DNA from 3 places in the Streptomyces sp. NPDC058637 genome. Region 2 is predicted to be linked to each of the others. Evidence: riboswitches for the same ligand, from Rfam matches in the RefSeq annotation. Region 2 holds a riboswitch; each other region holds the start of a gene.
The links. A riboswitch is a leader RNA that binds a small molecule or an ion and turns the genes downstream of it on or off. The one in region 2 is predicted to bind S-adenosylmethionine.

Region 1 (10,544 bases), on a different contig from region 2:
CCGTCGAGCACGGCCTCGACTTCTACCGGCGGCTCGTCGACGAACTGCTGGCCGCCGGCATCCGGCCCGTCGCGACGCTCTACCACTGGGACCTGCCGCAGGAGCTGGAGGACACGGGCGGCTGGCCCGAGCGCGACACCGCGCACCGGTTCGCCGACTACGCCGGGCTCGTGGCCCGCGCCCTGGGTGACCGGGTGGCGACCTGGACCACACTCAACGAGCCCTGGTGCGCGGCCTTCCTCGGCTACGGCAACGGGGTCCACGCCCCCGGACGTACGAGCGACCTCGCCGCCCTGCGCGCGGCCCACCACCTCAACCTGGCGCACGGCAGTGCGACCGGGGTCCTGCGGAGCCTGCTGCCGTCCTCCGCCGAGGTCTCGCTGACCCTGAACCTGCACGCCCTGCGCCCCCTGGCCGACACCCCGGCCGACCACGACGCCGTCCGCCGGATCGACGCCGTCGCCAACCGGATCTTCCTCGACCCCGTCTTCCACGGGCGGCTGCCGCAGGACCTGGTGGAGGACACGGCGACGGTGACCGACTGGTCGTTCGTCCAGGACGGCGACCTGGAGATCATCTCCGCGCCCCTGGACTCCCTCGGCATCAACTACTACTCCCCCAGCGTCGTCTCCGCCGGGTCGTCGGAGTCCCCGTCCCCGTGGGCGGGCGCCGAGAAGCACGTGGCGTTCACCGCCGCGGACGGCCCCCGCACGGCGATGGACTGGCCGGTGGACGCGGACGGCCTGTACGAACTCCTCACCCGGCTCCGCGAGGACCTCCCCGGCCTGCCGCTGATGGTCACCGAGAACGGCGCCGCGTACGACGACTACGCCGACCCGTCGGGCCAGGTCCACGACCCGGAACGGGTGGCCTACCTGGACGCCCACCTGTCGGCCGTCCACCGCGCGATCGGGGACGGCGTGGACGTCCGCGGGTACTTCCTGTGGTCGCTCCTGGACAACTTCGAGTGGGCGTACGGCTACAGCAAACGGTTCGGCATCGTGCACGTCGACTTCGCGTCGCAGCGCCGCACCCCGAAGGACAGCGCCCGTTGGTACGCGGACGTCATCGCCCGGGGCGGCCTCGACCGCCCCTGACCACCGGGGGCCCACGCCCGTTTCCGGGCGTACCGCTCTGGCTCCGATTCGGTTCGGGTGGCCATCGCGGCGTAGCGCCAACCCCTCACACAGCACGAGGCCCCCGGCGGCTTGGGCGAATTCCGGGGGCCTCTCGCGTGCCCGGAGGGACTTGGGGAGGCCGGGGCGGGGTCTCGTGCGCTCCGTAGTACCGCCGGAGCCCGGGGCGACCTATACGGGGGGCTGGGACTGCGATCCCTGCCGCTCTGCTGCTTCCCGCCGGGCCGCTCCACGGCGGGCCGCCTCCCGCTGGGTTGCCTCCCGCTCACGTGCCTCTCGTCGGGCTCGCTTCAGTTCCTGCCAGTGCACGCAGCCACGCTCCCGGAACCAGCGCAACACCAGCACGGCCTGCCGGAACGGCGCGAGCGCCCGCGAGCCGCGGAGTGCCGATGAGGCGGCGGTGCGCGGCCAGTAGGCGGGCGAGGTAGTCCACGACCTGGCGGGGGACATCGAGCGTGGCAACATAGGTGACCAACGTGAAGCCTCTTGGTCACGAACATGATCTTGTGGTGAGACCTGCCCTACCAAGGGCTTCACGGCAGTTCCGACTCAGGTGCACCACGACGGGGGCCGACAGTGCAGGAGCTCAGTTCCGCAGTCGTGCTCGTCACCGGAGTCATGGCGTCAGGGAAGTCCACCGTCGCCCAGCTGCTGGCCGAGCGGCTCCCACGCTCCGTGCACCTGCGCGGCGACAGCTTCCGGCGGATGATTGTGTCCGGTCGCGAGGAGTTCACGCCCCAGCCGACCGTCGAGGGAAGGGCTCAGCTGCGACTGCGCTACCAGGCATCCGCCGCGGTCGCAGACCTGTACGCGCAGGCGGGATGGACCGTCGTCGTCCAAGACGTCGTTCTCGGCGAGCACCTGGACGCCTACCTTGACGCCGTGACGGCGAGGCCCCTGTATCTGGTCGTCCTTGCCCCCCGCCCCGAAGCAGTCGCAGCGCGTGAGGCCGGCCGCCACAAGAACGGCTACGGAGGCCCCTGGACGGTCGACATTCTGGACGACGCACTACGCCGGGACACCCCGCTCCGCGGCCTCTGGCTGGACACGTCGAACCAGACACCCCACCAAACCGTGGATCAGATCCTCGCCGACCTCGCCACGGCTCGCATCGTCGGCTGAGAGAGCCCATCAGAAGGTCGCTGAGAAGACCTCAGTGGCTAGCCCATCTTCACGGCCCGGTGCGTAAGAGCCCTCACGCTGTATTCACGTGGGATGCTTTCTCCGGCTCCGACAGGGCTCCGTGAGGACCCAGAACATAGTTGTCACTGAGACCTGAGCGCGCGGCCGTATTCGGCCTGTGCGCACCACCCGGGATGGTTCCACAAGGCATGCACCGAGTGCAGGTGGTCGGACGTGCCCGAGCGGTTCGGCCTGTGGACGGGCATCCACAACCGGTACAGGACGTGTCGGAACTGCGGCGTCTGGGACGACGTCATGGCCGCCCTGCCGACGGACGGCCCCGGCTACCGCCCGGTGCCGGAACTCAACCTCGTGCCGCCGTTCCGGGTGGAGTGCCGCGTCGACCCGTGTGTCCTGACCGGAGCCGATATCCGGGAAGAAGCGGTGTCCCCGGAATCAGGTGTGCCCACGCCTCACCGCCGTCGAACAGCTGTGGCCCGCAGCCCCTTGTCAAGGGGTGCGGGCCACAGCGCGCGTGGTCCTCACGCCCCCACGGTCCCGTCGACCCCCTCGCGCAGGAGGTCCGCGTGCCCGTTGTGGCGGCTGTACTCCAGGAGCACGTGCATCATCGCCAGGCGCAGCGACACCTCCTTCTCCCAACGCGGCTGGCGGCCCAGCAGGTCCAGGGACTCGGCCTCCCGCTCGACGCGGCGCGAGTTCTCCACCTCGGCCTCCCAGGCGCCGAACGCCTCGACCCTGGTCGAGGCGCTCGCGTCGTAGGCGGCCTGGAAGTCGATCCGGTCGGACCAGACCATCGGCGCCGCGTTGTCCTCGAACACACGGCGGAACCAGGCCCGTTCCACCTCGGCCATGTGCCGCACCAGCGCGAGCAGCGACAGCGTGGACGGGGGCATCGACCGGCGCCGCAGCTCCTCGTCGTCCAGCCCCTCGCACTTCATGGCCAGGGTGGCCCGGTGGTAGTCGAGGAAGGCCCGCAGGGTCTCACGCTCGCTGCCCGAAACCGGCGGGCCTGTCCGGGAGTCCGTGGTCACAGGCGTGCGCTCCTTCGGGACGGGTAAGGGGAGGGACCAGTATCCGCCACCTCCGTGATCACGCGAACAGGAACGACGCCGGCCCCCGGGACGGATCCCGGGGGCCGGCGTCGTACAGGTACTGCGGATGCGGCTGACGCCGCGTGGAGCTGCTGATCCGAGGATCAGAAGTCCATGTCACCGCCCGGCATGCCGCCCGGAGCGGCCGCGGAGGCCTTCTCCGGCTTGTCGGCGATGACGGCCTCGGTGGTGAGGAAGAGCGCGGCGATGGACGCGGCGTTCTGCAGGGCGGAGCGCGTGACCTTCGCCGGGTCGATGATGCCCTCGGCGATCATGTCGACGTACTCGCCGGTCGCGGCGTTGAGGCCGTGACCGATCGGCAGGTTGCGCACCTTCTCGACGATGACGCCACCCTCGAGACCACCGTTGACGGCGATCTGCTTGAGCGGAGCCTCCAGCGCGAGCTTCACGGCGTTGGCGCCCGTGGCCTCGTCACCGGTCAGGTCGAGCTTCTCGAAGACGGCCGTGGCCTGGAGCAGAGCCACGCCACCACCGGCGACGATGCCCTCCTCGACGGCGGCCTTGGCGTTGCGCACCGCGTCCTCGATGCGGTGCTTGCGCTCCTTGAGCTCCACCTCGGTGGCGGCGCCGGCCTTGATGACGGCCACGCCGCCGGCCAGCTTCGCGAGGCGCTCCTGGAGCTTCTCGCGGTCGTAGTCCGAGTCGGAGTTCTCGATCTCGGCACGGATCTGCTTGACACGACCCTGGACCTGGTCGCTGTCGCCGCCACCGTCGACGATCGTCGTCTCGTCCTTGGTGATGACGACCTTGCGCGCGGTGCCGAGCAGGTCGACGCCGGCGTTCTCCAGCTTGAGACCGACCTCCTCGGAGATGACGGTGCCACCGGTGAGGATGGCGATGTCGCCGAGCATGGCCTTGCGGCGGTCACCGAAGCCCGGAGCCTTGACGGCGACGGACTTGAAGGTGCCACGGATCTTGTTGACGACCAGGGTCGACAGGGCCTCGCCCTCGACGTCCTCGGCGATGATCAGCAGGGGCTTGCCCGACTGCATGACCTTCTCCAGCAGCGGAAGGAGGTCCTTCACGTTGCTGACCTTGGAGTTGACGATGAGGATGTACGGGTCGTCGAAGGACGTCTCCATACGCTCCATGTCGGTCGCGAAGTACGCCGAGATGTAGCCCTTGTCGAAGCGCATACCCTCCGTGAGCTCGAGCTCCAGACCGAAGGTCTGGGACTCCTCGACGGTGATGACGCCTTCCTTGCCGACCTTGTCCATAGCCTCGGCGATCTTGGCGCCGATCTCGGTGTCAGCAGCGGAGATGGAGGCCGTCGAAGCGATCTGCTCCTTGGTCTCCACGTCCTTCGCCTGCTCCAGCAGAGCGGCGGAGACGGCCTCGACGGCCTTCTCGATGCCACGCTTCAGAGCCATCGGGTTGGCACCCGCGGCGACGTTGCGCAGGCCCTCGCGGACGAGCGCCTGGGCGAGAACGGTGGCGGTGGTCGTACCGTCGCCGGCGACGTCGTCCGTCTTCTTGGCGACCTCCTTGACCAGCTCCGCACCGATCTTCTCGTACGGGTCCTCGAGCTCGATCTCCTTGGCGATGGAAACACCATCGTTGGTGATCGTGGGCGCGCCCCACTTCTTCTCGAGGACGACGTTTCGGCCCTTGGGGCCGAGGGTGACCTTGACGGCGTCGGCGAGCTGGTTCATCCCGCGCTCGAGACCGCGCCGTGCCTCCTCGTCGAACGCGATGATCTTGGCCATGTGAAGTGGTCCTCCCGGACAGGGGTGGATTCTCCGGACCGAGAGGCGCCCGCGACGGACGGCCAGCGTGCTCTGTGGTTCCTTGCCCCACAGAGCCTGCGGGCCTCACCGGCCCGGTCCAAGTTCTGTCACTCTCACCTGGAGAGTGCTAACGCCAATGATTAGCACTCGACCCCTGCGAGTGCAAGCGTCCCCCTCCGTCCGCGGACAGCCGGGAGGGGGCGCGCGGACGCACGAAGGGCCCGTAACCCCTCATCGGGGGTACGGGCCCTGCGTGCGTGAGTAGTGTCGTTGGCCGACCGCGCCGAGCTCAGCCGACGGCGAGCTTGACCATGTCCGCCTGCGGCCCCTTCTGGCCCTGCGAGATCTCGAATTCAACTCGCTGACCCTCTTCGAGGGTGCGGTACCCGTCCATCTGGATCGCGCTGTAGTGGACGAAAACATCCGCACCACCGTCGACCGCGATGAAGCCGTACCCCTTCTCCGCGTTGAACCACTTGACGGTGCCCTGAGCCATGCCTAACTCCCCTATTACTGGCCCTTGCACGAGCACCGCACTTCGCGGGCCCGGGTCAAACTCACCCTCCGACCGGAGAGGGTGGCGTGCGTCGGAACGCGTCGACCGCGGCCGAATGTATCTGCCCAACTGCCCTCTGCAACAGGTCAATCGGACGAGAATTCTGGGCAGGGCTGAACGCCCGGATATGGAGAACTTGTGATAATCCTGGGCAATTCGGGCCGGACAAAGGCGGCTTATGCCACAAAGGGTTCACGTACTTTGGCTGCTTCTAGTCGCGACCGGGCGCATTCTCATATGCGGGCGGCACGGGCAGCTGAGGGGGCTTCCCCAACTGTACCGCGCTCAACCATGCAGAATTGCCCCCTCCGCTTCTCTCGCGGAGGGGGCAATGGTGTTCTCGCGGTGGTGCGGCCGGGCGGGAGCGTCAGCCCCAGGCGCCGCGCAGGACGGTCAGCGTCAGGGACCGTGTCCGACGGTCAGCCTCCGGCGCTGTGTCCGACGGTCAGCCTCCGGCGACGGCCGGAATGATCGAGACGCCGGCGCCGTCCGGGGTGGCCGTCGCCAGGCCGCCCTCGAAGCGCACGTCGTCGTCGTTGACGTACACGTTCACGAACCGGCGCAGCTTGCCCTGGTCGTCCAGGACGCGGGCGGCGATGCCCGGGTGGTCCTTCTCCAGGGACTCGATGACCTCGGAGAGGACCGTGCCCTCTGCCGGGACCTCGGCCTGACCGCCCGTGTAGGTGCGGAGGATGGTGGGGATGCGGACCTTGACGCTCATGTGGGTGCCTTCCTTCGGTCCCGGGTGGTCAGTTGGTGGCGGCGAGGCCGGCGGCGCGGAACGCCTCCAGGCTGGGCCGGATCGTGGCCGCCACACCGGTCGTCGGGGCGACGGCGTCCAGCGTCTTCAGCCCGTCACCGGTGTTCAGCACGACGGTCGTCAGCGTCGGGTCCAGCAGACCGGCCTCGATCAGCTTCTTCGTCACACCGACCGTCACACCGCCCGCGGTCTCCGCGAAGATGCCCTCGGTGCGCGCCAGCAGCTTGATCGCGTCGACGACCTGCTCGTCGTTCACGTCCTCCACGGCACCGCCGGTGCGCCGGGCGATGTCCAGGACGTACGGGCCGTCGGCCGGGTTCCCGATGGCCAGGGACTTGGCGATCGTGTTCGGCTTCTGCGGCCGGACGACGTCGTGGCCCGCCTTGAAGGCGGTGGAGACCGGGGAGCATCCCTCGGCCTGCGCACCGAAGATCTTGTACGGCTTGTCCTCGACCAGGCCGAGCTTGATCAGCTCCTGGAGGCCCTTGTCGATCTTCGTGAGCTGCGATCCGGACGCGATCGGGATGACGAGCTGGTCGGGCAGCTGCCAGCCGAGCTGCTCACAGATCTCGTACGCCAGGGTCTTGGAACCCTCGCCGTAGTACGGCCGCAGGTTGACGTTGACGAAGCCCCAGCCCTCGCCGAGCGGGTCGCCGATGAGCTCCGAGCAGAAGCGGTTGACGTCGTCGTAGTTGCCCTCGATGCCGACCAGTTCACCGCCGTACACCGCGGCCATGACGACCTTGCCCTGCTCCAGGTCGTGCGGGATGAACACGCAGGAGCGGAAGCCGGCGCGGGCCGCGGCGGCACCCACCGCACCGGCGAGGTTGCCGGTGGAGGAGCAGGAGAGGGTGGTGAATCCGAAGGCGCGGGCGGCCTCGACGGCGATCGCGACGACGCGGTCCTTGAAGGAGTGCGTCGGGTTGCCGGAGTCGTCCTTGACGTACAGGCCGCCGGTGACGCCCAGCTCACGGGCGAGGTTGTCGGCCTTGACCAGCTTCGTGAAGCCGGGGTTGATGTTGGGCTTGTCCGCGACATCGGAGGGAACCGGCAGCAGCGGCGCGTACCGCCAGATGTTGTCCGGGCCTTCGGCGATGCGCTTCTTCAGCTCTTCGGGGGAGCCGCTCGGCAGGTCGTACGCCACTTCGAGCGGCCCGAAACAGGACGCGCAGGCGAAAATGGGACCGAGCTCGAAACGCTCGCTGCATTCGCGGCAGGAAAGCGCGACGGCGGGACCGAGGTCCACGGTGGAAGAATTGTTGTTCGATGCAACTGTCTGCACGGCCATGATGGCGGAGGCCCTTTCTCCTCATCTTCCTCGCGACGTATTTCGCCACAAGACGGAATTGGCACCTTCCCCACCGTGACCTCGCGGTCGGCAGGAGGGTTGCCGGGACTTCAACGGGCCGTTCCCTCAGTCCCTCTGGATGAGCGCTATGGCACCGGACCATTGATCCGGGCGTTTATTCGCGGACCGACCCCGACATGCGAGGGCCATCCGCGTTGCTCAAGACTGTAACCGAAGCCCCGGGCGGTGGAGATAGTCGTCCGAACCGCGAGATGGATCACATACAGGGAGTATCGACCGTGCTGGAAGAGGTGGAACGCTGGCTGACCAGGCGTTCCTGGTCAGCCGCCGACCGCCCGCTCGAACGGCTCACGGCCGCCCGGGCGAGGGATCCGCACCGTGCGAGCGTGAGTGTCGTGCTGCCCGCGCTGAACGAGGAGGCGACGGTCGGCGCGATCGTCACGGAGATCAGGCGCGAGCTCATGGAGAAGGTCAGGCTCGTCGACGAACTGGTCGTGATCGACTCCGGTTCCACCGACGCCACCGCCGAGGCCGCCCGGCGGGCGGGCGCCCGCGTCGTGCACCGGGACGCGATACTCCCCTCGCTGCCCGCCGTCCCCGGCAAGGGCGAAGTGCTGTGGCGGTCACTGCTGGTGACCAGTGGGGAGATCGTCTGCTTCATCGACGCGGACCTGCGCGACTTCTCGGCGGACTTCGTGTCCGGGATCGTCGGCCCGCTGCTGACCGACCCCGAGGTCGAGTTCGTCAAGGCCATGTACGACCGCCCGTTGGGAGACACCGCAGGCCAGGGCGGCCGGGTCACCGAGCTCGTGGCGCGCCCGCTGCTCAATCTGCACTGGCCGCAGCTGGCCGGCTTCGTCCAGCCCCTCGGCGGCGAATACGCGGTGCGCCGCTCCCTGCTCGAACGGCTGCCCTTCCCCGTCGGTTACGGAGTGGAGCTGGGCCTGCTCGTCGACGCCCTGCACACGGTGGGCCTGGACGCACTGGCCCAGGTCGACGTCGGCGTACGCAAACACCGCCACCAGGACGGTCAGGCGCTCGGCAGGATGGCCGCCGCGATCTACCGCACGGCGCAGCTGCGGCTCTCCCGGGGGCATCTGGTGCGGCCCTCGATCACCCAGTTCGAGCGGGGCGCGAACGGCTTCGTACCGCGCACCCACGCGGTGGACACGGAGGAAAGGCCGCCCATGCGTGAGATCGCGGAGTACGCGTCCCGCCACGCGGCGTAGCAAGGCGGGACCTGCTTCACGTTTGGCGGCTTCCCGAACGGGCTAGGTTCGGGTACATGGTCTCCGAGCACGCTGCCCAGGTCCTCGTCGCGTCCAACCGCGGCCCGGTGTCGTACGCCCTGCGTGAGGACGGCACGCTCGACTCGAAACGCGGCGGGGGCGGACTCGTCTCCGGCCTCAGCGCCGTCGAGGACAAGCTGTGGGTGTGCGCCGCTCTCGGCGACGGCGACCGCGAGGCGGTCCGGCGGGGCGTCTGCGAGCCCGGTGTCCGGATGCTCGACATCGACGCCGGAGTCCACGCCGACGCGTACAACGGCATCGCGAACTCGGTGCTGTGGTTCGTCCACCACATGATCTACCAGACGCCGGTGGAGCCCGTCTTCGACGCGGAGTTCCGTCGGCAGTGGGCCTCCTTCGAGGCGTACAACCGGGCCTTCGCCGAGGCGCTCGCCGAGGAGGCGGGCGTCGGCGCGGCGGTTTTGGTGCAGGACTACCACCTCTCGCTGGTGCCCGGCATCCTCCGCGAGCTCCGGCCCGACCTGCGGATCGGACACTTCTCGCACACCCCGTGGGCGCCGGTGGACTACTTCCGGCTGCTGCCCGACGACATCGGCGAGCAGCTGCTGCGCGGCATCCTGGGCGCCGACCGGGCCGCGTTCCTGACCCGCAGGTGGGCGGATGCGTTCATCTCCTGCTGCACGGAGATCCTCGGCGGCACCGGCCGCACCCGGATCGGGGTGCACGGGCTGGGCGCCGACGCGGACTTCCTGCGCCGCCGCTCCCACGAGGCGGACGTGGACGAGCGGATGGGGACGCTGCGGGAGCAGGTGGGCGCCGGGCGGAAGACGATCGTGCGGGTGGACCGCACGGAACTGTCCAAGAACATCGTGCGCGGCCTGCACGCCTACCGGGCGCTGCTGGAGGAGCGCCCGGAGTGGCGCGAGCGGGTGGTGCACGTGGCGTTCGCCTACCCCTCCCGGCAGGACCTCGCGGTGTACCGCGCCTACACGGCGGAGGTCCAGCGGGTCGCCGACGGAATCAACGAGCAGTACGGCACCCCGGACTGGACCCCGGTCCTGCTGCACGTCGATGACGACTTCGCGCGCTCGCTGGCGGCCTACCGGCTCGCGGACGTGGCGCTGGTCAACCCGATCCGCGACGGCATGAACCTGGTGGCCAAGGAGGTTCCCGTCGTCTCCGACGAGGGCTGCGCGCTGGTCCTCTCCCGGGAGGCGGGGGCGTACGAGGAGCTGGGCGAGGACGCGATCGTGGTCAACCCGTACGACGTGTCGGCCACGGCTGTGGCCCTGCACGAGGCGCTGACGATGGACCGCGACGAGCGGGCCGCCCGGACGAAGCGCCTTGCCGCCGCGGCGACCTCACTGCCGCCGCAGCGGTGGTTCCTGGACCAGCTGGACGCGCTGCGGGGCTAGGGTCTCCCGTTCGGATCACGCCGGGCCCGCCGGGCCCGGCACCGCTCCCTGATCCCGCCCGGTCCGAACGGAGGACCCCAGGGCGCCGCCCTCGCGCCGGGTCACGGCTGTCTCAGCTGCCGGGCGAGGGTCGCCAGCA
Region 2 (10,544 bases):
CTTCTCCACCCGTAACGGCGTCAAGGTCGTGCTCGGCAAGGAGTACTACGTACGCATGCGCGGCGAGAGCATCGGTATCGCCGCCGGCTCGTCCGAGTCGTACGACCTCCCCGTCTACTACGCGACCCGCGTCACCTGGAGCGGCGAGTACGTCCACGCGGCCCCCTGGTCGACGGGATCACAGGGCAACGCCAACGTCAGCCACGGCTGCACCGGCATGAGCACCGCCGACGCCGAGTGGTTCTTCGACACCGTGCGCGAGGGAGACATCGTCGAGGTCGTCGGCAGCGAGGGCGAGACGATGACGCCGTTCGACAACGGCTTCGGAGACTGGAACCTGGCCTGGGACAGCTGGCAGAAGGGCAGCGCGCTGCGCAGCGGCACGCCCGACGCGGGCACCGACGTCCAGGCGGCGCGGCTGCGCCCCCAGGTCTGATCCGGCCGGGGAGTGCGCCGCGCCGGGCAGGGACCGTACGCAGGGTCCCCGGACCCGTCAGGCCCCGACGGACAGCCGGTGGCGCAGCAGGGAGGCCAGGGCGTCCGCGAAGTCGACCGGGTCGACCGGATGGGTCACCGCCGCGTCCGCGCGGCTCCAGGTGGCCAGCCAGGCGTCCTGCGGGCGCCCGATGAGCAGCAGCACGGGCGGGCAGTCGAAGATCTCGTCCTTGATCTGCCGGCAGACGCCCATACCGCCCGCGGGCGCCGTCTCGCCGTCCAGCACGCAGACGTCCACACCGCCCCGGTCGAGCGCGCTCAGGACCGCGGGCAGCGTGGCGCACTCCAGGAACTCCACTTGGGGCACGTCCGCCGCGGGCCTGCGGCCGGCGGCCAGCTTCACCTGCTCACGGGTGTTGGCGTCGTCGCTGTAGACCAGGACCGTGGCGGTCGGCTGCATTGTTCCTCCGTGACATCTGTGTCTTCGGGGCTCTCGGGGCATGAACCGATGGGCGGATCGTACTCCGGCGGACAGCCTGTCAGCACCGGTAATGACAGCGTTTCGATGGGCCGTTCGGTGCGGACACACTCCACTGACACACCGAACAGCACCCCCGGGAGTGAGGGCGGGATAAGCGACCGACATAATGTCGGTCGTGGCGACAGCAACGACAGTAGAAACCGGGCACGCGCACCCGTCGGTCAATCGACCGAACCTCACCAGCGTCGGAACCATCATCTGGTTGAGTTCCGAGCTGATGTTCTTCGCGGCCCTCTTCGCGATGTACTTCACCCTGCGATCGGTGATGGGACCCGACCACTGGAAGGAGATGGCCGACCATCTGAACTTCCCGTTCTCGGCGACGAACACGACGATCCTGGTGCTTTCCTCTCTCACCTGCCAGCTCGGCGTCTTCGCCGCGGAGCGGGGCGATGTGAAGAAGCTCCGCACCTGGTTCATCATCACGTTCGTGATGGGTTCGATCTTCATCGGAGGCCAGGTCCTCGAGTACACCGAGCTGGTCAAGGACGCGGGTCTCTCCCTGTCCTCCGACCCGTACGGCTCGGTGTTCTACCTGACGACCGGCTTCCACGGTCTGCATGTGACAGGCGGTCTCATCGCCTTCCTGCTCGTTCTGGGCAGGACGTACGCGGCCTCGAGGTTCACCCACGAGCAGGCCACCGCGGCCATCGTCGTGTCCTATTACTGGCACTTCGTCGATGTCGTCTGGATCGGCCTGTTCGCCACGATCTACATGATCAAGTAACCGGGCTCGCACCCACCCACCATCGACGCAGAAGATCCTGACACCGGGGTAATCCGTGAAAAAGCTCTCCGCACGACGACGCCATCCGCTGGCGGCGGTCGTCGTACTACTCCTCGCGCTGGCGGCTACCGGGGGGCTGTACGCCGCGTTCGCGCCTGCGGGTAAGGCGCAGGCCGACGAAACCGCCCAGTCCCTCGCCATCGACGAGGGCAAGAAGCTCTATTCCGTAGGCTGCGCCAGCTGCCACGGAGCCGGCGGTCAGGGCACCACCGACGGGCCGTCCCTCGTGGGCGTCGGCTCCGCCGCCGTCGACTTCCAGGTCGGTACCGGACGCATGCCGGCCCAGCAGCCGGGTGCCCAGGTGCCGAAGAAGCCGGTCATCTACACCCAGGCCGAGATCGACCAGCTCGCGGCATACGTCGCGTCGCTGGGCGCCGGTCCGATCACGCCTACCGAGAGCCAGGTCGACCCCGCGGGCGCCGACGTGGCCAAGGGCGGCGACCTGTTCCGCAACAACTGCGCGCAGTGCCACAACTTCACCGGTCAGGGCGGTGCCCTCACGAACGGGAAGTACGCCCCGGACCTCGAAGGTGTGAGCCCGAAGCACATCTACGAGGCCATGCAGACCGGCCCGCAGAGCATGCCGTCCTTCCCGGACAGCACCATGCCGGAGCAGCAGAAGAAAGACATCATCGCGTACATCAAGACCGTCAACGGCAGTGAGTCCGAGACCCCCGGTGGGCTCTCGCTCGGTGGCCTCGGCCCCGTCAGCGAAGGTCTCTTCGGCTGGATCTTCGGCCTGGGCGGCCTGATCGCCATCGCCGTATGGGTCGCGGCCCACACCGCTAAGGCCAAGAAGTCATGAGTAGCCAACAGATTCCAGAAGAGCACCTGCCGGTAGAGCAGGGCACCGCGCACGGCGCGGTAGAGGCGGCGGGCGACCCGTTCGCCGACCCGGGGCTGCCGGCCCACAGGCCGCGCATCCAGGACATCGACGAACGGGCCGCGAGGCGCTCCGAGCGAGCCGTCGCCTTCATGTTCACGCTGTCCATGCTGGCGACGGTCGGCTTCATCGCCTGCTACGTCATCTTCCCGGTCGACAGGATCGTCTACATCTGGCCGTTCGGGCACGTGAGCGCGCTCAACTTCTCCCTGGGTCTGACCCTGGGCGTCGCGCTCTTCGCCATCGGCGCGGGCGCCGTCCACTGGGCGCGCACCCTGATGTCCGACGTGGAGGTCGCCGACGACCGGCACGCCATCGAGGCGACGCCCGAGGTCAAGGCCAAGGTCATGGCCGACTTCGCGGCCGGTGCCGCGGAATCGGCGATCGGGCGGCGGAAGCTGATCCGCAACACCATGTTCGGCGCGCTGGCCCTGGTGCCGCTCTCCGGCGTGGTGCTGCTGCGCGACCTCGGTCCGCTGCCGGAGAAGAAGCTCCGCAAGACCCTGTGGGCCAAGGGCAAGCAGCTCGTCAACATGAACACCATGGAGCCGCTGCGTCCCGAGGACGTCGTCGTCGGTTCGCTGACCTTCGCCATGCCCGAGGGCCTGGAGGAGGACGCGCACGACTTCCAGACGCAGATCGCCAAGGCAGCCCTGATGATCATCCGCATCGAGCCGGACAACATCAAGGACAAGCGCGAGCGCGAGTGGGCCCACGAGGGAATCGTGGCCTTCTCCAAGATCTGCACCCACGTCGGCTGCCCGATCAGCCTGTACGAGCAGCAGACGCATCACGTGCTCTGCCCGTGCCACCAGTCCACCTTCGACCTCTCCGACGGCGCCCGCGTCATCTTCGGTCCGGCCGGTCACGCCCTTCCGCAGCTGCGGATCGGCGTGAACAGCGAGGGTAACCTCGAGGCGCTCGGCGACTTCGAAGAGCCCGTCGGTCCTGCCTTCTGGGAGCGCGGATGAGTACTACGACGGAAACACAGCGCAAGGCGCCCGCCGGTGAGCGGGTCGCCGACTGGGCGGACGGCCGGCTCGGCATCTACGGCCTGGCCAAGGCCAACATGCGCAAGATCTTCCCGGACCACTGGTCCTTCATGCTCGGTGAGATCTGCCTCTACAGCTTCATCATCATCATCCTCACGGGTGTGTACCTGACGCTGTTCTTCAACCCGAGCATGAACGAGGTCGTGTACCACGGCTCGTACGAGCCGATGCAGGGCATCCGGATGTCCGCGGCCTACGCCTCGACGCTGGACATCAGCTTCGACGTCCGCGGTGGCCTGCTGGTCCGGCAGATCCACCACTGGGCCGCGATCATCTTCCTCGCCGGCATGTTCGTCCACATGTTCCGGGTGTTCTTCACCGGCGCGTACCGCAAGCCGCGCGAGATCAACTGGCTGTTCGGCTTCCTGCTCTTCGTGCTCGGCATGTTCACCGGGTTCACCGGCTACTCGCTCCCGGACGACCTGCTCTCCGGTACGGGTGTGCGCTTCACGCAGGGCGCGATCCTGTCGATGCCGATCGTCGGTACGTACATCTCGATGTTCCTGTTCGGCGGGGAGTTCCCCGGTACGGACATCATCTCGAGGTTCTACTCGATCCACATCCTGCTGCTGCCGGGCATCATGCTCGGGCTCGTGGTCGCCCACCTCATCCTGGTCTTCTTCCACAAGCACACGCAGTTCGCCGGACCGGGCAGGACGAACAAGAACGTCGTCGGCATGCCGCTGCTGCCGGTCTACATGGCCAAGGCCGGAGGATTCTTCTTCCTGGTCTTCGGCTTCATCGCGATCCTCTCCGCGATCGCCACGATCAACCCGATCTGGGCGCTCGGCCCCTACCGTCCCGACCAGGTGTCCACAGGCGCCCAGCCGGACTGGTACATGGGATTCGCGGAAGGCTTCGTCCGGGTGATGCCCGGCTGGGAGATCAACCTCTGGGGCCACACACTGGTCCTCGGCGTGCTGATCCCGCTGGTGCTGTTCGGCGTGGTCCTCGGGGCTCTCGCGATGTACCCGTTCATCGAGTCGTGGATCACCGGGGACAAGCGCGAACACCACATCCTGGACCGTCCGCGCAACGCTCCGACCCGTACCGGGCTGGGCGTCGCCTGGGTGACGATCTACTTCGTCATGCTGATCGGCGGCGGCAACGACATCTGGGCGACCCACTTCCACCTGTCGCTCAACGCGATCAGCTGGTTCGTACGGATCGCCTTCTTCGTCGGACCGGTCCTGGCGTTCATCGTCACCAAGCGGATCTGCCTCGGCCTCCAGCGCCGCGACAGGGAGAAGGTGCTGCACGGGCGCGAGTCCGGCATCATCAAGCGCCTGCCGCACGGTGAGTTCGTCGAGATCCACGAGCCGCTCGGTCCGGAGCAGCTGCACACGCTCACGGCGCACGAGCAGTACAAGCCGGTCGAGATCGGCCCCACGGTCGACAAGAACGGCGTCGAGCGCAAGCCGTCGTCGCTCCAGAAGCTGCGGGCCAAGCTCAGCAAGAGCTACTACGGCGAGGAGAGCCAGATCGCCAAGCCCACCGCCGAGGAGTACAAGGAGATCACCAGCGGCCACGGCCACCACTGATCACCTCAGCTGACCGCCACAACGGGAGCCCCGTCCATTCGATGGACGGGGCTCTTCGCCGTTCCCGGGGCTGGATAGGGTGGGGCCGACCCCTATTCCGGCTGTGGACCCCAGGAGCGGACCATGAACATGGCGACCCCGGACGGCGGCGACAGCGCGGCGGCCCGTTCCTGGCCCGGCGTGCTCACCCCCCTCCTGCGCGGCGAGGACCTGACCGCCGAGGACACCGCGTGGGCCATGGACCGCATCATGAGCGGCGAGGCCACCGACGTGCAGATCGCCGGGTTCGCGGTCGCGCTGCGGGCCAAGGGCGAGACGGTCGACGAGGTCACCGGCCTCGTGAACGCCATGTACGCGCACGCCAGGACCATCCACGTGCCCGGCCGTACGGTCGACATCGTGGGCACCGGCGGCGACCTGGCCAAGACGGTCAACATCTCCACCATGTCGGCGATCGTGGTCGCGGGGACCGGCGCCAAGGTCGTCAAGCACGGCAACCGCGCCTCGTCCTCGGCGAGCGGAGCCTCCGACGTCCTGGAGAAGCTCGGCGTCAGTCTCGAACTGACACCGCAGCGCGTGGTCGAGGTGGCCGAGGAGGCCGGCATCACCTTCTGCTTCGCCGTGAAGTTCCACCCCGCCCTGCGCCATGCGGCCAAGGCCCGCAAGGAGCTCGGCACGCAGACCACCTTCAACATCCTCGGCCCGCTCACCAACCCGGCCCGGGTGCGCTCCCAGGCCATCGGGGTCGCCGACGTGAAGATGGCCCCCATCGTCGCCGGTGTGCTCGCCGACAGGGGAAACTCGGCGCTCGTCTTCCGGGGTGACGACGGTCTCGACGAGCTGACCACCACGGCGACCTCCCGGGTCTGGATCGTCCGGGACGGCTCCGTGCGCGAGGAGGCGTTCGACCCGCGCGACGTCGGCCTGGAACTGGTGCCGGTCGAGGCGCTGCGCGGCGCCGACGCCTCGTACAACGCGGACGTCGCCCGCCGGCTGCTGGACGGGGAGACCGGTCCGGTACGCGACGCGGTGCTGCTGAACTCGGCTGCAGCGCTGGTCGCCCTCGACCCCGGCGAGGGCACGCTGAACGAGCGGATCGCCGCGGGGATGCTGCGGGCCGCCGAGTCGATCGACTCGGGCGCGGCCAAGCGCGCGCTGGAGCGCTGGGTGGCCGCGAGCAACGCGTAGGACCCCCCGTCCCGGCCGTGCCGCGCGTGTCGACGGCCCGCGGGCGTACGAGGTGAAGCAGGGCGCAGTCCGGATCGCGGACCGCGCCCTTGCGCGTACGGGCAGGTATGGCAAAATGCTGCGCAGGTCATGAGTGACAGCGACTACGGCCCCGGCCCGCTGTCCGGCAACCCTCCGTCCGTGGCGGGGTGCCCCGGGTGAAGACCAGGCCGCAGGCAGCGAGGTCTGCGGCAAGCGCGGGCCCCTCGGCATCTGTGTATGCCAACCCCCGGGGTCCTGGTCCCTAGGGAGCCTCTTGTGAGCAAGCGAATGCGATAGGGCTCTACGCCCTTCTCCGCACACCCCTTTTCCTCTTCCCCGCGCCGCCGCGTACTGCCGGTGCGAGGATTTCGCCTGCCTGTTACGGGAGTTCGCCATGTCTGTCTCCACCGCTGCCCTCGACCAGTCCATTTGTGCCCCGCTGCCGGTACTGGGCGCTGATGTCACTGTTCCGCTGGTTACGGGTGGTGATGTCACCTATGCGGCTCTCGACTACGCGGCGAGCTCCCCGGCCCTGCAGCGGGTGTGGGACGACGTGGCGGCCTACGCCCCGTACTACGGCAGCGTGCACCGCGGGGCCGGATACCTCTCGCAGCTCTCCACCGACCTCTTCGAGAGCAGCCGCACGACGGTCGCGGACTTCCTCGGCTGCCGTCCCGAGGACCAGGTGGTCTTCACCCGCTCGACGACGGACTCCCTCAACCTGCTCGCCTCCGTGCTGCCCGCCGACTGCCAGGTCTTCGTCTTCGAGACCGAGCACCACGCCTCGCTGCTGCCCTGGCGCGACGCCCGTGTGACGTACCTCGACGCCCCGCGCACCCCCGCCGAGGCCGTCGCCACGCTGGAGCGGGCGCTGGCCGACCGCGACCCCCACGGCCCGGCGCTCGTCTGTGTGACCGGCGCGTCCAACGTCACCGGTGAGCTGTGGCCGGTCGGGGAACTGGCCGCCGCGGCCCACGCCCATGGGGCGCGCATCGTGCTCGACGCGGCGCAGCTGGCGCCCCATCACCCGGTGGACATCGCCGAGCTGGACGTCGACTGGGTCGCCTTCTCCGGGCACAAGCTGTACGCGCCGTTCGGCTCGGGCGTCCTCGCGGGCCGGGCCGACTGGCTGCTGGCCGCGGAACCCTACCTCGCCGGCGGCGGCGCGTCCCGCAAGGTCGCCCGGCGCACCGACGGGGGCGTGGACGTGGAGTGGCACACCACGGCGGCCCGGCACGAGGCGGGTTCGCCCAACGTCATCGGCGTCTACTCCATCGCCGCCGCCTGCAAGGCCCTGACCGAGGCCGGGTTCGACCGGCTGGTCGCACGCGAGCAGCGGCTCGTCACCCGGGTCCGTGAGGGACTGGCGGAGGTGCCCGCCGTCAAGGTGCTCTCGCTGTTCGGTGACGACGCCCCGCGGGTCGGCGTCATCTCGTTCGTCGTCGAGGGCTGGAACAGTTCGCACTTCGCCGCCGCCCTGTCCGCGGAGTACGGCATCGGGGTGCGCGACGGACTGTTCTGCGCGCACCCGCTCGTCCGTACGCTGCTCGGCGGCGAGCCGCAGGACCCGGGCGAGTGCGGTGCGCCGGAGGCCGAGCCGGGGGAGAGGTCGCTCAACGCCATCCGGGTGAGTTTCGGGGCCGGCACGCCGGACGAGCACATCGAGCGGTTCCTGGGCGCGGTGCGGGAGCTCGTCCGTACCGGCGCGCGGTGGACCTACCGCACCGAGGGCGGCCGCTGCGTCCCGGACCGGGGCGCGGCACAGGTCTGACGGGTACGGCTTCGGCCGGGGACGGGAGCTGCACTCCCGTCCCCGGCCGAAGCCGTGGTGTCCTGCGCGCCGGGTCCGTAGGCCTACGCGTCGAGGCCGATGGCGAAGGCCGCCTCGAGGTCGTGCTGCGAGTACGTACGGAAGGCGACGTGGGTGTCGGTGCCCTCGACGCCCGGGATCTTGCTGATGCGGCCGGGGATGACGTCGGCCAGGTCGTCGTGCTTGGCCACCCGGACCATGGCGATCAGGTCGTACGTACCGGTGACCGAGAAGACTTCGCTGACGCTGTCCAGCGCGGCAATGGCCTCGGCGATCTCGGGAATCCGGTCCACGCTGGTTTTGATGAGCACGATCGCGGTGATCACGGCTTGCTTTCTCCCTCGGTGGCCGTGGCTGGAGCCTTCACCCTAACCCCACCCCGGAAGCGCCCCCAGGCGTAGAGGAAGCCGGTGGCGAAGCCCGCCACATGGGCGAGATACGCCACGCCCGGGCCGCTGCCCGCGCCCTGCGCCGCCAGCCACTGCAGGACGAACCAGAACACGAGCACGATCCAGGCGGGGAAGCGCAGCGGCAGGAAGAAGAGGAACGGGAAGAGGCTGGTGACCCGGGCGCGGGGGAAGAGGATGAGGAAGGCGCCGAGCACCGCCGAGATCGCCCCCGACGCGCCCACCAGGGTCTGGTCGGAATCGGAGTGCACGACCGCGTAGACCACCAGGGCGAAATAGCCGCAGCAGACGTAGAAGAAGACGAACTCGGCGCGGCCCATGCGTTCCTCGGCCATCGCGCCGAACACGTACAGGAAGAGCATGTTGCCCAGCAGGTGCAGCCAGCTGCCGTGCACGAAGAGCGCGGTGAGCGGGGTGAGCGCCGCGTGGGCCGAGCCGTCCAGGAGTTCGCCGGGGATCACGCCCCACCGCTCGAAGTACCCGGCCTGCGCGGCGAGCAGGGCGTCGGCGGAGCCGCGTACCGGGGTGAGGCCGGAGAGCGGGCTGAGGAGGAAGACGGCGAGGCACAGCGCCATGAGCCCGTAGGTGACCGGTGCGCCGCCCGGTGCGGTCGCCGCCCCGAGTTCCCTGGCCCGTGCCCGCCAGTCGACTTGCCGCCAATCGATCACGTACAGAGCATGACGTACCGGTGGGCAACGGGACGGATAGCCTCGCCGTGTCGATGGGTATGCACCAGGCCGTAGGGTTACCCGAGGACATCCGCAGTTCGACGGCGCACCGCGAGATCGAAGACCTGGGCACCACGAGACTCGACGAACGACGAAAGAGGACGCAACGATGACGACGGTTCCCCTGCCTACGGACGGGACCCGCTGGCGCTGCACGCTCTGCGGCAATCTCACCCGGTTCGACGTGACGCGCTCCTCCAAGGTCGTGGAGTACGTACATCTCGACCTGGCCGGGGAGTCGAGTGTCGAGGAGCGCGAGGTGGTCAGTGAGACCATCGAGTCGGTCCGCTGTCGTTGGTGCAACGCGGTGGACCAGATCGAGCTGGTCGACAGGCCGGGTTCCGACTCCTGACAGGGCCGCGCGGACAGACACATTGGGGTGATGGATGGTGGAGCAGCCGACAGGCGGCGCCGAACCGGCCGACGAGGCCGGCGGTGCCGCGGAGTCGCTCGACCGTCCGCTGCCCGAAGGCGTGCGCCGCAAGGTCGTGGCGCTCGTCTCGGACGCGTTCGGCGGTCTGACCGTCGGTGAACTCCCCGCACAGCTCCGGCAGTACGCCAGGTTCACCCCGAGCCGGCGCGCCAAGTTCGCGGGCAACGCGATGGCCGCCGCGCTGGAGAACGACGCGGCGTTCCGCCGGCGCATCGGTGAGCGGATCGGCCAGGCGCAGCCCGAGTTGGCCGCCGCGCTGGAATCCGGCGCGCCTCCCGCCGCGGCCGACCCCGTCGACGTGGCCGCCGCCGCCTACGTGCTGCGGCCGGCCGGCTGGGTCAAGCTGGTGGCCGCCGCGGGCGAGGAGGTCCAGCGGGCCGACGCCGAGCGGGCCGACGAGGAGACCCGGCACGAGCTGGAGCGGCTCCGTGAGGAGCTGGCCGCCACGCGCGGCCAGATCAGGGCCGAGACCGAACGGCTCCGTGCCGAGCTGGACGCCTCCCGCAAGGAGGCCGAATCCCTGCAGCGCAAGCTGCGCAGCGCACTCAGCGAGGTGAAGCGCGGCGAGGCGGCCCTGCGCAGGAGCGGCGTCGAGACCGACGGGGCGCGGGCCGAGGCCGCCGCGCAGGTGTCCGCCGCCGAGAGCGAGTCCCGGCGGCTCAAGGCGCGCCTCGCCGAGGCGGAGACCGCCGTCGAGGCGGGTCGCAGGGCTGCCAGG
Region 3 (10,544 bases), on a different contig from region 2:
AACGACCTGGGCTGGCCACCGGAATCGCTTCTCGACCTCGGGGGCATCGCCACGGCCCGGGGTCAGGAGCACTACAGCCTGCTCTTCATGGGCATCGCCGAAGCTCTCGGCTCGTACGGCTTCGGCATACAGGTGGTGGTGCCGACGAGCACCCAGTCGCTGTGAGGAAGAGGGCAGATGTAATGCCGTAAACCGGACATGAGTCCGTCCGTCCTTAGCCTCACAACGACAACGGTGCGACGCTACAGCCGCCACTCCTCGGCCAGCAGGCCGAGGAGTTCGGTCTGGCGCTTCTCCAGGTGTTCCGGTGTCCAGGTGTCCTGTCCCAGAACCTGCGTGGTCAGCGGGAAGGCGACGACGCCTCGCCTGAGGTACCGCTCCTTCTTGTCCGTGAAGTCGAGGTTCTGGACCTGGGAGTTCTTCGTGCGGCTGAGCAGCACCAGATTGGCGAGCCTGTGCGTCCACTCCTTGCGCTGGTCCACGGTGAAGTCCGCGCGCCACTGCGACTGGGGCCCAGGGTTCTGGGGGAGTACGTGCTCGACCGTGATGCGCGGGGCGTGGTACGTGGTCACGATGTCGTCCTCGGCCACCAGCTCGTCCAGTCGCAGCAGGATGAAGCGGCGAGTCCTCAACTCGTAGTACACATCGCCGTCGAGCCGGGCCAGGGTCTCGGTCCGCTCGTCGTCCGTGAGCTGGAAGGCCGGGGCCTCCAGGCCGAGGCCCTTGTTGAGTTCTGTCAGCAGCTCGGCGAAACGGAGCACCCGGGGAGTGGTGTAGATACGCCGGACGAACATGCTTGCCGCGAGGCGTTCCAGCGAACGGAGGAACGAACCCAGCCATACGGGATCGTCCCCGTGGGACCGAAGCGCCCACAACGCGGCCGGCCACCAGTCGTTGTTGTCCAGCTGCAGCAGTCGGCGGAACCACAGGTTGACCTGTGGCGACCCGTCCCCGGCCGCATACGTCTTGTCGCGGATCACCGCGGACGCCTCGGCGTAGGGAACGAGTACCTCGTCGACGAACTCCTTGGCCCGTCCTCCCTTGTAGTGGGTGAGGACCTGTGCCTGGAACTCCTTGAGCAGTTCCTGCCGTGCCCGCTCGCCGGAGAAGATCATGCGGATATGCATGAAGAGGTCGGAGAATTCCTCGCGGCCGAGGCTCTCCTCCGCGTCTTCCCATCGCCTGGCGTAGGTCTCCGAGACCTGTTCGTCGATCTCTCCGATGATCTGCGCCTTGAAGATGTCGGCAGGCGAAAGATCCAGGCCTCGGGAGTTCATGACGCTGAAGATCCGGTGCGCGCTGTCCAGATCCGGGGTGCTGACGGCGACCAGGAAGGTCTGGACGCCCATCAACGTGCACAGGGCGAGGCGCTGGTCGTCGGTCCAGCCGGACAGGGCGGTGTGCAGGACCCGCGCGTTGGCCTGGACGGCCCTCTGCGCGTCGGTTCTCAGGTTGTGCGGGTTCAGTTCCAGGAGGGTCTTGATGGAACCGGAAGTCTGGATGTGCTGGTGGAAGAAGTCGGCGTCCCGGGGGCGCAGGGTGAGCCGGGGCTTGGCCTTCAGTCCGAGCACGGTGTTCCCGGGCTCGGAGATCATCGCCACCAGGTTGGTCACCACATCGGGCTGCTGAGCCAGATCGCGCATGACGGCCAGCAGGATGGTCAGGGTCGTCAGCCTCTGCTGGCCGTCGATGACGTCGGCCTCGGCGGCGCGGCTGTCCTTGACGAGCACCAAGGACCCGAGGAAGTAGGGCTCCCCGTCGCCGCGTAGAAGGGCTTCCTCGAGATCGGCGAGGAGTTGCTGGGCCTGTTCGGTCTGCCACGCATAAGGGCGCTGGTAGTCCGGAATCCGGAAGTCGTAGTCACTGCAGAAGACCTTGTGCAGGGGTAATTCGCGCGCTTCGAGCTGAGCCATGATCAGAATGATTCCTCACCGGAGACCGTCTGCGCAGCGAAGCGTGGGAAGGCGCGTCTGCGGATGCCGCGCAGACCGGGCCGGGTGGCACCGCAGGCCTGACGGGGAACGGCCGGTCGTTGTGAGGAGAGGCGCAGGCATAAGGCGTTATTCGGACATGGTCTTGTCCCTGCCCTCACAACCACGCGACGCGGATCCCCGGCGGGGCGGAAGGCGTGCGTGGTCGCGGACCTGTCGACCACGCCTCGCCGTCGGTGACGACGCGGAGCGCGTCACCACCTGTGCGGTGACGCGTGTGTGAGGCCGGGCGGTCAGCCGGTGTGTGAGGCCGGGCGGTCAGCCGGTGTGAGGCCGGGCGGTCAGCCGGTGGCGCGGATGGCGGCGATGTCGAACTGGAGGCGGAGCCTCTCGCTCACCATGGCTCCGCCCTCGGCCAGCCTGGCGTTGTAGGTCAGGCCCCAGTCGGAACGGTTGATGGTGGTGGTCCCGTCGAAGCCGACGCGTTCGTACCCGAACGGATCGGTCACGTGGCCGATGTAGGTGAGCTCCAGGACCACGGGGCGGGTGGTTCCCCTGATGGTCAGGTCGCCGGTCATGCGGTAGACGTCCTTGCTCGCGAGGTCCACGGCCGTGCTGGTGAAGGTGATCCGCGGGTGCCTCGACGCGTCCAGGAAGTCACGGCCGACCAGATGGGCGTCCCGCTGCCCCACACCCGTGTCGACGCTCGCGGTGGCCAGTGCGATCTCGGCCCCGGAACGGGACGGGTCCCGGCCGTCGAAGCGGAGGCGGCTCTCGTACTCCGTGAAGGAACCGCGCACCGTCGTCACCATGGCGTGCCGCACCGAGAAGCCGATCCTGCTGTGAGCGGGATCGATCATCCACTCCCCGGTGAGAGCCGCCAGGCCCGGATCCGGGACCACCTCGGCCGTGGGGGCCGCCGGGACGGTCGGTGCCGCTGTACGTCGGAGGGTGGAACTACGGCTGAAGAGGCTCATGATCATCTAGTTAGCCGGGGGGCGGCGACACCCGCAAGGGAGCACGAGGAACCCGACCATTCAGGAGCAGACCTTCACAGGGTGTATGTCGCGTGCACCCGGCGTACACCCCGCGCGGCCCCGCAGCTGTCAGGCCGTCGCCGCCGGTTTCTCGCGGCGTCGCGCGCCCTGTTCGTGGCGATCCCGAGCAGGGTGCTCTGCTCTTGGATCGCGGTCGCCCGCCCCGATCCGTTCGCGCGTGCGCTCCCGACAGTCCGCTCGCACCAGCTGTCCCGTCGGACCGGACGCGGGGTTCCGGTGATCCATGCCACACCGATGTGATCGTGAACAGTCGGGAAATGGGCGCGACTGTAACCCAATGCTTCACTCAACCTCCTTATAGTGGTCGCGCGTTGATCGTATGGCCGCAACGCGCGAAGCCGTCTGCCAGGAGTCCGTACGATGACGAGCCCCTTCTTATCCACCGCGCCCGCGTCCGGCGGCTGCCCCGCGCACGCCGCCCCCGCTCCCGTGCCGCTCGGCGGGCCGGACTTCCACACCGACCCGCAGGGCCTGTACCGGACGATGCGCCACGCGTACGGGCCCGTGGTCCCCGTCGAGCTCCCCGGCGGCTTCCCCGCCTGGCTGGTCGTCGGCTACCGGGAACTCCACCAGGTCACCAGCGACGGTGAGCTGTTCCCGCGGGACGTCGGGCTGTGGAACCAGTGGGAGCACATCCCCGAGGACTGGCCGCTGCTCCCCATGGTGGGGCGGCCCATGCCGTCCATCTACTTCACCGCGGGGGCCGAGCACCGGCGGCACGCCGAGATGGTGGTGCCCGCGCTGGAGGGTGCGGACCCGTTCGAGATCCGGGGGCACTGCGAGCAGCTCGCCGACCGGCTCGTCGACGGCATGTGCGGCCGGGGCACGGCCGACCTCGTCGCCGAATTCGCCGAGCCGCTGCCCGTGCTCGTCCTCGCCCGGCTCGTCGGCTTCCCCGACGCGGAGGGCGCGGACATCGCCCGCGTCCTGAAGGACCTGGCCGACGGAGGGCCCGGGGCGCAGGAGGCGTACGGGCGGTTCGGCGAGCACATGCGGCGGCTCGTGGCGGCCAAGCGGGCCGAGCCGGGGGACGACATCACCTCGCGGATGCTCGCGGATCCCGCGCCGTTCACGGACGAGGAGTACGCGCTCGACCTGATGGCGATCACGGCGGCGGGCCACCTCACCACCGCCGACTGGATCAGCAACTCGCTGCGCCTGATGCTCACCGAGGACCAGTTCGCCGACTCGCTCGCCGGCGGCCGGCGCAGCATCGGCGACGCGATGAACGAGGTCCTGTGGGAGGAGAGCCCCACCCAGATCCTGGCCGGCCGCTGGGCGGTCCGTGACACACAGCTCGGCGGACGGACGATCAAGGCCGGGGACATGCTCCTGCTGGGCCTGGGCGCGGCCAACACCGACCCGCTGATACGCCAGGACCTGGGCCCCGGCGCCGCGTCGCACGGCAGTAACGCGGCGCACCTCGCCTTCAGCCACGGCGAGTACCGCTGCCCCTTCCCGGCGCAGGAGATCGCCGAGACCATCGCCCGCACCGGGATCGAGGTCATCCTCGACCGGCTGCCCGACCTCCAGCTCGCCGTACCGCCCCAGGAACTCGTGCGACGGCCCTCCGCCTTCCTGCGCGGGATGAACGCGCTGCCCGTCCGGTTCGTTCCCGTACGTACGACAGGAGACCTGTTGTGAACTGCCCGCACGCGACCGTGGTCGTCGACCCCCTGGTCCAGGACCTCGACGGTGAGACCGAACAGCTGACCAGGGGCGGCGCCCCGCTGGCCCGTATCGAGCTCCTCGGGGTGCCCGCCTGGACCGTCACCCGCCACGCGGAGGCACGTCAACTCCTCGTCGACACACGGCTGGTGAAGGACCTGGGCGCGTGGGGGCTCTGGCAGAACGGTGAGGTCACGCACGCCTGGCCGCTGATCGGCATGATCGACGCGGGGCGCTCCATGTTCACCGTGGACGGCGAGGAGCACCGCCGGCTGCGGACGAAGACCTCGCAGGCCCTCACCCCGCGCAGGCTGGAGGCGATCCGCCCGGCCATCGAGAGGTTCACCGAGGAACTCCTGGACGCGCTCGCCGAACAGGGCAAGGACGGCGTCGTCGACCTCAAGGCGGTGTTCGCCCAGCCGCTGCCGATGCGGGTGGTGGGCCTGCTGATGGGGGTGGACGAGGCGCAGCACCCGATGCTGACGAAGCGCTACAAGGCGTTCTTCTCCATGCTCACCCCGCAGGAGGAGCGCATGGCGCTCATCGCGGAACTGGACGTCTTCTACGCGGAGCTCGTGCGGGAGAAGAAGGCCCGCACCACCGACGACCTCACCAGTGCGCTGATCCTCGCGGAGGAGGGCGGCGAACCGCTCACCGAGGAGGAGGTCGTCGGCAACCTCAAGGCCATGGTGGCGGCCGGGCACGAGACCACGATCGGGCTCATACTCAACGCCGTACGGGCGCTGCTCGCCCACCCCGACCAGCTGCGGAAGGTACTGGACGGGGAGATCCCCTGGGACACGGTGGTCGAGGAGACGCTGCGCTGGGACACCCCCACCACGCATCTGCTGATGCGGTTCGCCACGGAGGACATCCAGGTCGGTGAGCAGGTGATAGCCAAGGGGGAGGGCGTGGTGATCTCCTACCGGGCCATCGGTCGCGACGCCGCGCAGCACGGCGAGGACGCCGACGCCTTCGACATCACCCGCCCGACTCCGATCCGGCACATGACGTTCGGCCACGGGCCGCACATCTGCCCAGGTGCCGCGCTGTCCCGGGTGGAGGCGGGCATCGCGCTGCCCGCGCTGTTCGGCCGCTTCCCGGGGCTGAAGCTCGCCGTACCGGACGAGGAGATCCGCAAGCTGCCGGTGATGACGCAGAACGACATGGAGGCGTTTCCGGTGCTGCTGCACGGCTGAGGCGCGGGCTGCCGGGGCGGGGGAGCGCGGGGGGTGCGGGTGCCGGCCCGGGGTGCGAGGGGACGGGGCGGCCGGGGCTGGGACGTGCGGGGCGGTACGGGTGCGTGCGCCGGGGCGCGCGGGGGGCCAGGCAGGGCGTGCGCCGAGCCAGGCAGGGGCGTGCGGGCCGGGGCGAGTGAGTGCGCCGAGCCCTGCGGTGTGTGTCCGTGCGCCGGTGCTGTGCAGGGATCCTGACGGTCTCTCGGCTCCTGTTACGCTTTCCGTGGGTCATGAGTTCCAGCGGTAAGCCCCGGCTCGCTGGACGGCACCCCGCTCCGCTGCGGGTGCTCCGGGTGACGACCCGCTCCGCGCGGCACCGCGCGGGGAACAGCGGACCACCGGGGACGGGCCCCCGGGGTCCACGACCCCGGAAGGCGGGCGACGGCCCATGCTCCCCCACCTCATTCACCACGACGGCTGCACGCGGTACGCCCCCGGCCACCACGTGCACTGGATCCACGCCAAGAAGTGCGCGCAGGAGCCCGGCCAGGCCGTCGAGCTGCTGCTGACCTCCAGCGATGTGCGGGACGACGGCTGGCTCGCACTGCGCGCCGCCTTCGACCACGCGGGCGACCTGCCCGAGGTCTGGATGCACGCCCCCGCGGATCTGCGGGAGTTGCTCGCCGGGCACCGAGGCAGGGTCTTCTGGCTGCCGCGCTGGCACGCGCTGCGGTTCGTGGGCCTCGACGGTGAGGCCACCGGGCTGGTGAACGTCGGCACCGAGGGCGGCGCACTGTGCGCGACCACGGCGCCCCGCCCGCAGCGCACCGCCCGCGGGGACTTGTCCTACGGGCTCTAACGGGCCGGCGGGCAAGCGGGCCGGTGGGCCGGACGCGACGACCCTGTCGCGCCCGGCCCACCAACCACGCCTGGGGGCACCGCTGTTCGTGATGTCGGACATGGGGCGGGTATTCGGCGAATCCGTGCGCGATCCGTTGACGCAAGACGTGTTCGATTCTACGGTCCCGTCCGAAGTGCCGAGCGTTATTCGGTATATCGAACGCGCATTGATGGCATGGGCATGGCAACGGATGCGTCGGCGGTGGCGACCAACCGGTGCCCGCCTGTACCGCCCTCGCGCCCCACCCCACGACCGAAGGAGGAGACCTCCTCATGAGCCGCACCCTGAGAAGGACCCTCGCCGTTCTCCCCGCAGCGCTCCTGATGGCCCTCGTGCCGGGCAGCGCCTCCGCGTACCCCAACCCCGGTGTCGTCAACGGCGACATCGTCGTCCACGACCCGTCCATGATCCGGAGCTCGTCCGGCCAGTACCTGCTCTACTCCACCGGAGAAGGCCTCCAGCTCCGCACCTCCACCGACCGCACCGCCTTCGGCCGGTCGGGCAACGCCTTCACCACGAAACCGAACTGGTGGAAGAACTACTCGTCCGCCTCGGACCCCTGGGCTCCCGACATCTCCTACCGGGGCGGCAAGTACCTGATGTACTACGCCGTCTCGTCCTTCGGCTCCAACACCTCGGCCATCGGGCTCGCCGGCTCCACCACCGGCCTGGCGGGCAGCTGGAGCGACTACGGCATCGTCTACACCTCGAACTCGTCGAGCGACTACAACGCCATCGACCCCAATCTCTTCGTGGACGACGACGGCAAGTGGTGGCTGTCCTTCGGCTCGTGGTGGACCGGGATCAAGATGATCCGCGTCGACCCGTCGACCGGCAAGCAGTACGCCGGGGCCACCGCGCGCCGCTCCCTCGCCTCCCGCCCCACCGGGACCAAGGCCGTCGAGGCGCCCTCGATCGTGAAGCGCAACGGCTACTACTACCTCTTCGCCTCGTACGACACCTGCTGCGCCGGCACCGGCTCCACGTACAAGATCAAGGTGGGCAGGTCGACGAGTGTCACCGGGCCCTACAGGGACCGCAACGGCGTCGGCATGCTCAGCAACGGCGGTACCCCCGTCATGGAGTCGCACGGCCGGTACATCGGCCCCGGCGGCCAGTCGATCCTGGCGGACTCCGACGGCGACCTGCTCGTCTACCACTACTACGACGGCCAGGACAACGGCACCCCGAAACTCGGCGTCAACCTACTGAACTGGAGCAGCGGATGGCCCGTCGCCTACTGACCCTGCTGAGCGCTCTCCTGCTCGCCCTCGCCCTCGGGCAGTCGACATCGGCGTCGGCGGCCGAAGGACGTCCGTTCACCAACCCGGTCAAGGCGCAGAAGGGCGCCGATCCCTGGATCTCCTACCACGACGGCAACTACTACCTGGTGTCGACGAGTTGGACCGACGTCATCACCATGCGCAAGTCCCCCACGCTCGCCGGGCTCGCGACCGCGCCGAGCGTGCAGGTGTGGCAGGGCGACGCCGCCTCACGCTGCTGCAACATCTGGGCGCCCGAACTGCACTACTCGGGCGGCCGCTGGTACCTGTACCACGTCGCGGGCCAGAACATCGCCGACTACAACCCCACGCAACGGGTGCACGTGCTGCAGAGCGCGGGCTCCGACCCGATGGGGCCCTACACGTACCGGAACCAGCTGGGCAGCACCTGGATGCTGGACCCGAGCGTGCTCACCGTCAACGGCTCGATGTACCTGCTGGGCAGCGCGAGCGGCGGCGGCACGCAGAACCTGGTGATCGCGCCGATGTCGAACCCGTACACGCTCAGCGGTTCCTTCTCGACGATCTCGACACCCACCCACGACTGGGAGAAGTCGGGCGGCACGGTCAACGAAGGGGCAGAGGTCCTCCAGCGGGGCGGGAAGACCTTCGTCGTCTACTCCGCCAGCGGCTGCTGGACCCCCGACTACAAGCTGGGGCAGCTCACCCTGACCGGCTCGAACCCGCTCTCCGCGTCCTCCTGGACGAAGAAGCCCACCCCGGTCTTCCAGCGGAACAACGCCGCCGGGGTGTACGGCCCGGGCCACAACGGCTTCTTCACCTCGCCCGACGGCACGGAGAGCTGGATCGTCTACCACGCCAACGACTCGGCGTCCGACGGCTGCGACAACGGACGTACGGCGCGGGCGCAGAAGTTCGGCTGGAACAGCGACGGCACCCCGAACCTCGGCACACCCGTCGCCCTCGGTACGACCCTGGCCGGGCCCTCCGGCGAGACGGCGGCCACGCCGACCGCGTACACGGTGGTCAGCCGGGCCACCGGGAAGTGCCTCGACGTGAACGGCGCGTCGACCGCCGACGGGGCGAACGTCCAGCAGTGGACGTGCGACGGCAGTACGAAGCAACGGTGGCGCGTCGAGGACCGGGGCGACGACACGAGCAGGCTGGTGAACGCCGCGACGGGCAAGGTGCTCGACACGGCGGACTGCTCGGCGGCCGACGGCGCCGACCTCCGTCAGTGGTCGTGGCTCGACAACACCTGCCAGCGCTTCCGCTTCGTCACCACCGACGCCGGCGGCTGGGTGCGCATCGTCAACCAGGCCACCGGGAAGGTCGCCGACGTGGCGGACTGCTCGGCGGCCGACGGCACCGACGTACGGCAGTGGACCTGGCTGAACAACACCTGCCAGCAGTGGAAACTCACCCCGGCGGCCTGACGCCCCAGGACCCGGGCCGCCCGGCCCCGTGGGGGGCGGTCATGGAGCGACGGGCCCCGCCCCTGGCCGCCACCGACGCCGACGACCCGGAAGCGCTCGACCAGTTCATCGCCCGCCCCGCCGCCGACGGCCTGTGGCTGTACGACGCCCTCACCGCTGAACGACTGCCCCCGACTACGCCACGCCCTCGCCGATCGCATCGCCGACACCCTGGACCGCCACGACACCTGAGCCCGCACGACACCGCAACCTCCCGACCGCTGGAGCCGAGCCGTGTCCACCGCGGTGGTCATTTGTCAGACAGCGCCCAGGTGAAACCCAGCCGGACCGAAGCCGCGCCGGCGCCGGCCGCGCCGATGAGGTCGATGACGGCCCGGTCGGGGATGGTCGTGTCGAGCTGCTGGAGGTCCACGCCCGTGCTGCTCCAGGGGGCGGGGATTCGATTCAAGCCCGGTGCCAGAGGGGCCGGCTCGGTGGTCAGGCGGGAACGCCGGCCCGGTCCAGGACGGTGGCCATCTCACCCTCAGGGAGCCCCGCGTCGGCCCCCGCGCTGAAGGCCAGTCCAGGAATGTGAAGGGCTTCGCGGAGCCGGTGGAGCGGCAGGCGCGGGTCGCCGGCCGCCGCCTGGCGCGTCCGGACTGCGGAGTCATGACTGAGCCGTTCGATCAGCACCGGCGTAGCGGCCGGGTCCCGGACGGCCAGCCGACGGTAGTTCCCGTCGGGGTGGTCCGCGAACCGCGCGGCGAGACCGTCGCGGGGAAAGCGGGGGTGCGATTCCGCCATCCACGCGGAGAACGTGGTCCGACAGGTTGTGCCGGACCGCCAGTGCCGTTCACACCGCCCCGGCCGTCGCCGGCGTCGCGACCTGCTCGACGCCGGTCAGCGGGCACGTCCGACCCAAACGGAGTTACCAGGCCGCCCTGTCCGACCCGGCGCATACGCTGTCGCCCCGGAACCGAGCTCCTGGAGTTGGAGGCGGCATGTCGTTGACGTGGCTGGAGACGGGGGGCGGCCCGTTCATCGTGGTTCCATCCGACGCGTTGTCACACTGGTCGGGAACGGAGGGCGACTACGACCGGGCCTGCGCGGTCATGAAGCTCGTCGGAGTCCTCGAACTACCCGACGGAG

Region 1: another riboswitch for S-adenosylmethionine. It lies ahead of thrC (threonine synthase); the one in region 2 lies ahead of ACFWVP_RS31460 (aminotransferase class V-fold PLP-dependent enzyme).
Region 3: another riboswitch for S-adenosylmethionine. It lies ahead of ACFWVP_RS16080 (hypothetical protein); the one in region 2 lies ahead of ACFWVP_RS31460 (aminotransferase class V-fold PLP-dependent enzyme).

What each region holds. Positions count from the first base shown of each region.
Region 1 covers NZ_JBHXRD010000046.1:19,609-30,152, forward strand. Annotated here, with positions in the region: gene ACFWVP_RS31980 (GH1 family beta-glucosidase) at 1-1,097, shown strand, start outside; gene ACFWVP_RS31985 (AAA family ATPase) at 1,713-2,258, shown strand; gene ACFWVP_RS31990 (DinB family protein) at 2,801-3,310, opposite strand; gene groL (chaperonin GroEL) at 3,475-5,097, opposite strand; gene ACFWVP_RS32000 (cold-shock protein) at 5,408-5,614, opposite strand; gene ACFWVP_RS32005 (MoaD/ThiS family protein) at 6,120-6,395, opposite strand; gene thrC (threonine synthase) at 6,424-7,722, opposite strand; SAM riboswitch class I at 7,741-7,868, opposite strand; gene ACFWVP_RS32015 (glucosyl-3-phosphoglycerate synthase) at 8,022-8,972, shown strand; gene ACFWVP_RS32020 (trehalose-6-phosphate synthase) at 9,029-10,405, shown strand; gene otsB (trehalose-phosphatase) at 10,507-10,544, opposite strand, start outside.
Region 2 covers NZ_JBHXRD010000044.1:8,706-19,249, forward strand. Annotated here, with positions in the region: gene ACFWVP_RS31425 (Ig-like domain-containing protein) at 1-436, shown strand, start outside; gene ACFWVP_RS31430 (hypothetical protein) at 494-895, opposite strand; gene ACFWVP_RS31435 (heme-copper oxidase subunit III) at 1,083-1,703, shown strand; gene ACFWVP_RS31440 (c-type cytochrome) at 1,759-2,568, shown strand; gene ACFWVP_RS31445 (Rieske 2Fe-2S domain-containing protein) at 2,565-3,617, shown strand; gene ACFWVP_RS31450 (cytochrome bc complex cytochrome b subunit) at 3,614-5,239, shown strand; gene trpD (anthranilate phosphoribosyltransferase) at 5,363-6,427, shown strand; SAM riboswitch class IV at 6,553-6,670, shown strand; gene ACFWVP_RS31460 (aminotransferase class V-fold PLP-dependent enzyme) at 6,843-8,219, shown strand; gene ACFWVP_RS31465 (Lrp/AsnC family transcriptional regulator) at 8,303-8,584, opposite strand; gene ACFWVP_RS31470 (rhomboid family intramembrane serine protease) at 8,581-9,333, opposite strand; gene ACFWVP_RS31475 (hypothetical protein) at 9,503-9,745, shown strand; gene ACFWVP_RS31480 (NYN domain-containing protein) at 9,783-10,544, shown strand, end outside.
Region 3 covers NZ_JBHXRD010000013.1:160,275-170,818, reverse strand. Annotated here, with positions in the region: gene ACFWVP_RS16105 (NADPH-dependent F420 reductase) at 1-165, shown strand, start outside; gene ACFWVP_RS16100 (DUF262 domain-containing protein) at 243-1,913, opposite strand; gene ACFWVP_RS16095 (YceI family protein) at 2,273-2,908, opposite strand; gene ACFWVP_RS16090 (cytochrome P450) at 3,350-4,633, shown strand; gene ACFWVP_RS16085 (cytochrome P450) at 4,630-5,856, shown strand; SAM riboswitch class IV at 6,122-6,232, shown strand; gene ACFWVP_RS16080 (hypothetical protein) at 6,284-6,694, shown strand; gene ACFWVP_RS16075 (arabinan endo-1,5-alpha-L-arabinosidase) at 7,009-7,980, shown strand; gene ACFWVP_RS16070 (family 43 glycosylhydrolase) at 7,962-9,416, shown strand; gene ACFWVP_RS16065 (hypothetical protein) at 9,706-9,828, opposite strand; gene ACFWVP_RS16060 (hypothetical protein) at 9,894-10,199, opposite strand; gene ACFWVP_RS16055 (Imm21 family immunity protein) at 10,397-10,544, shown strand, end outside.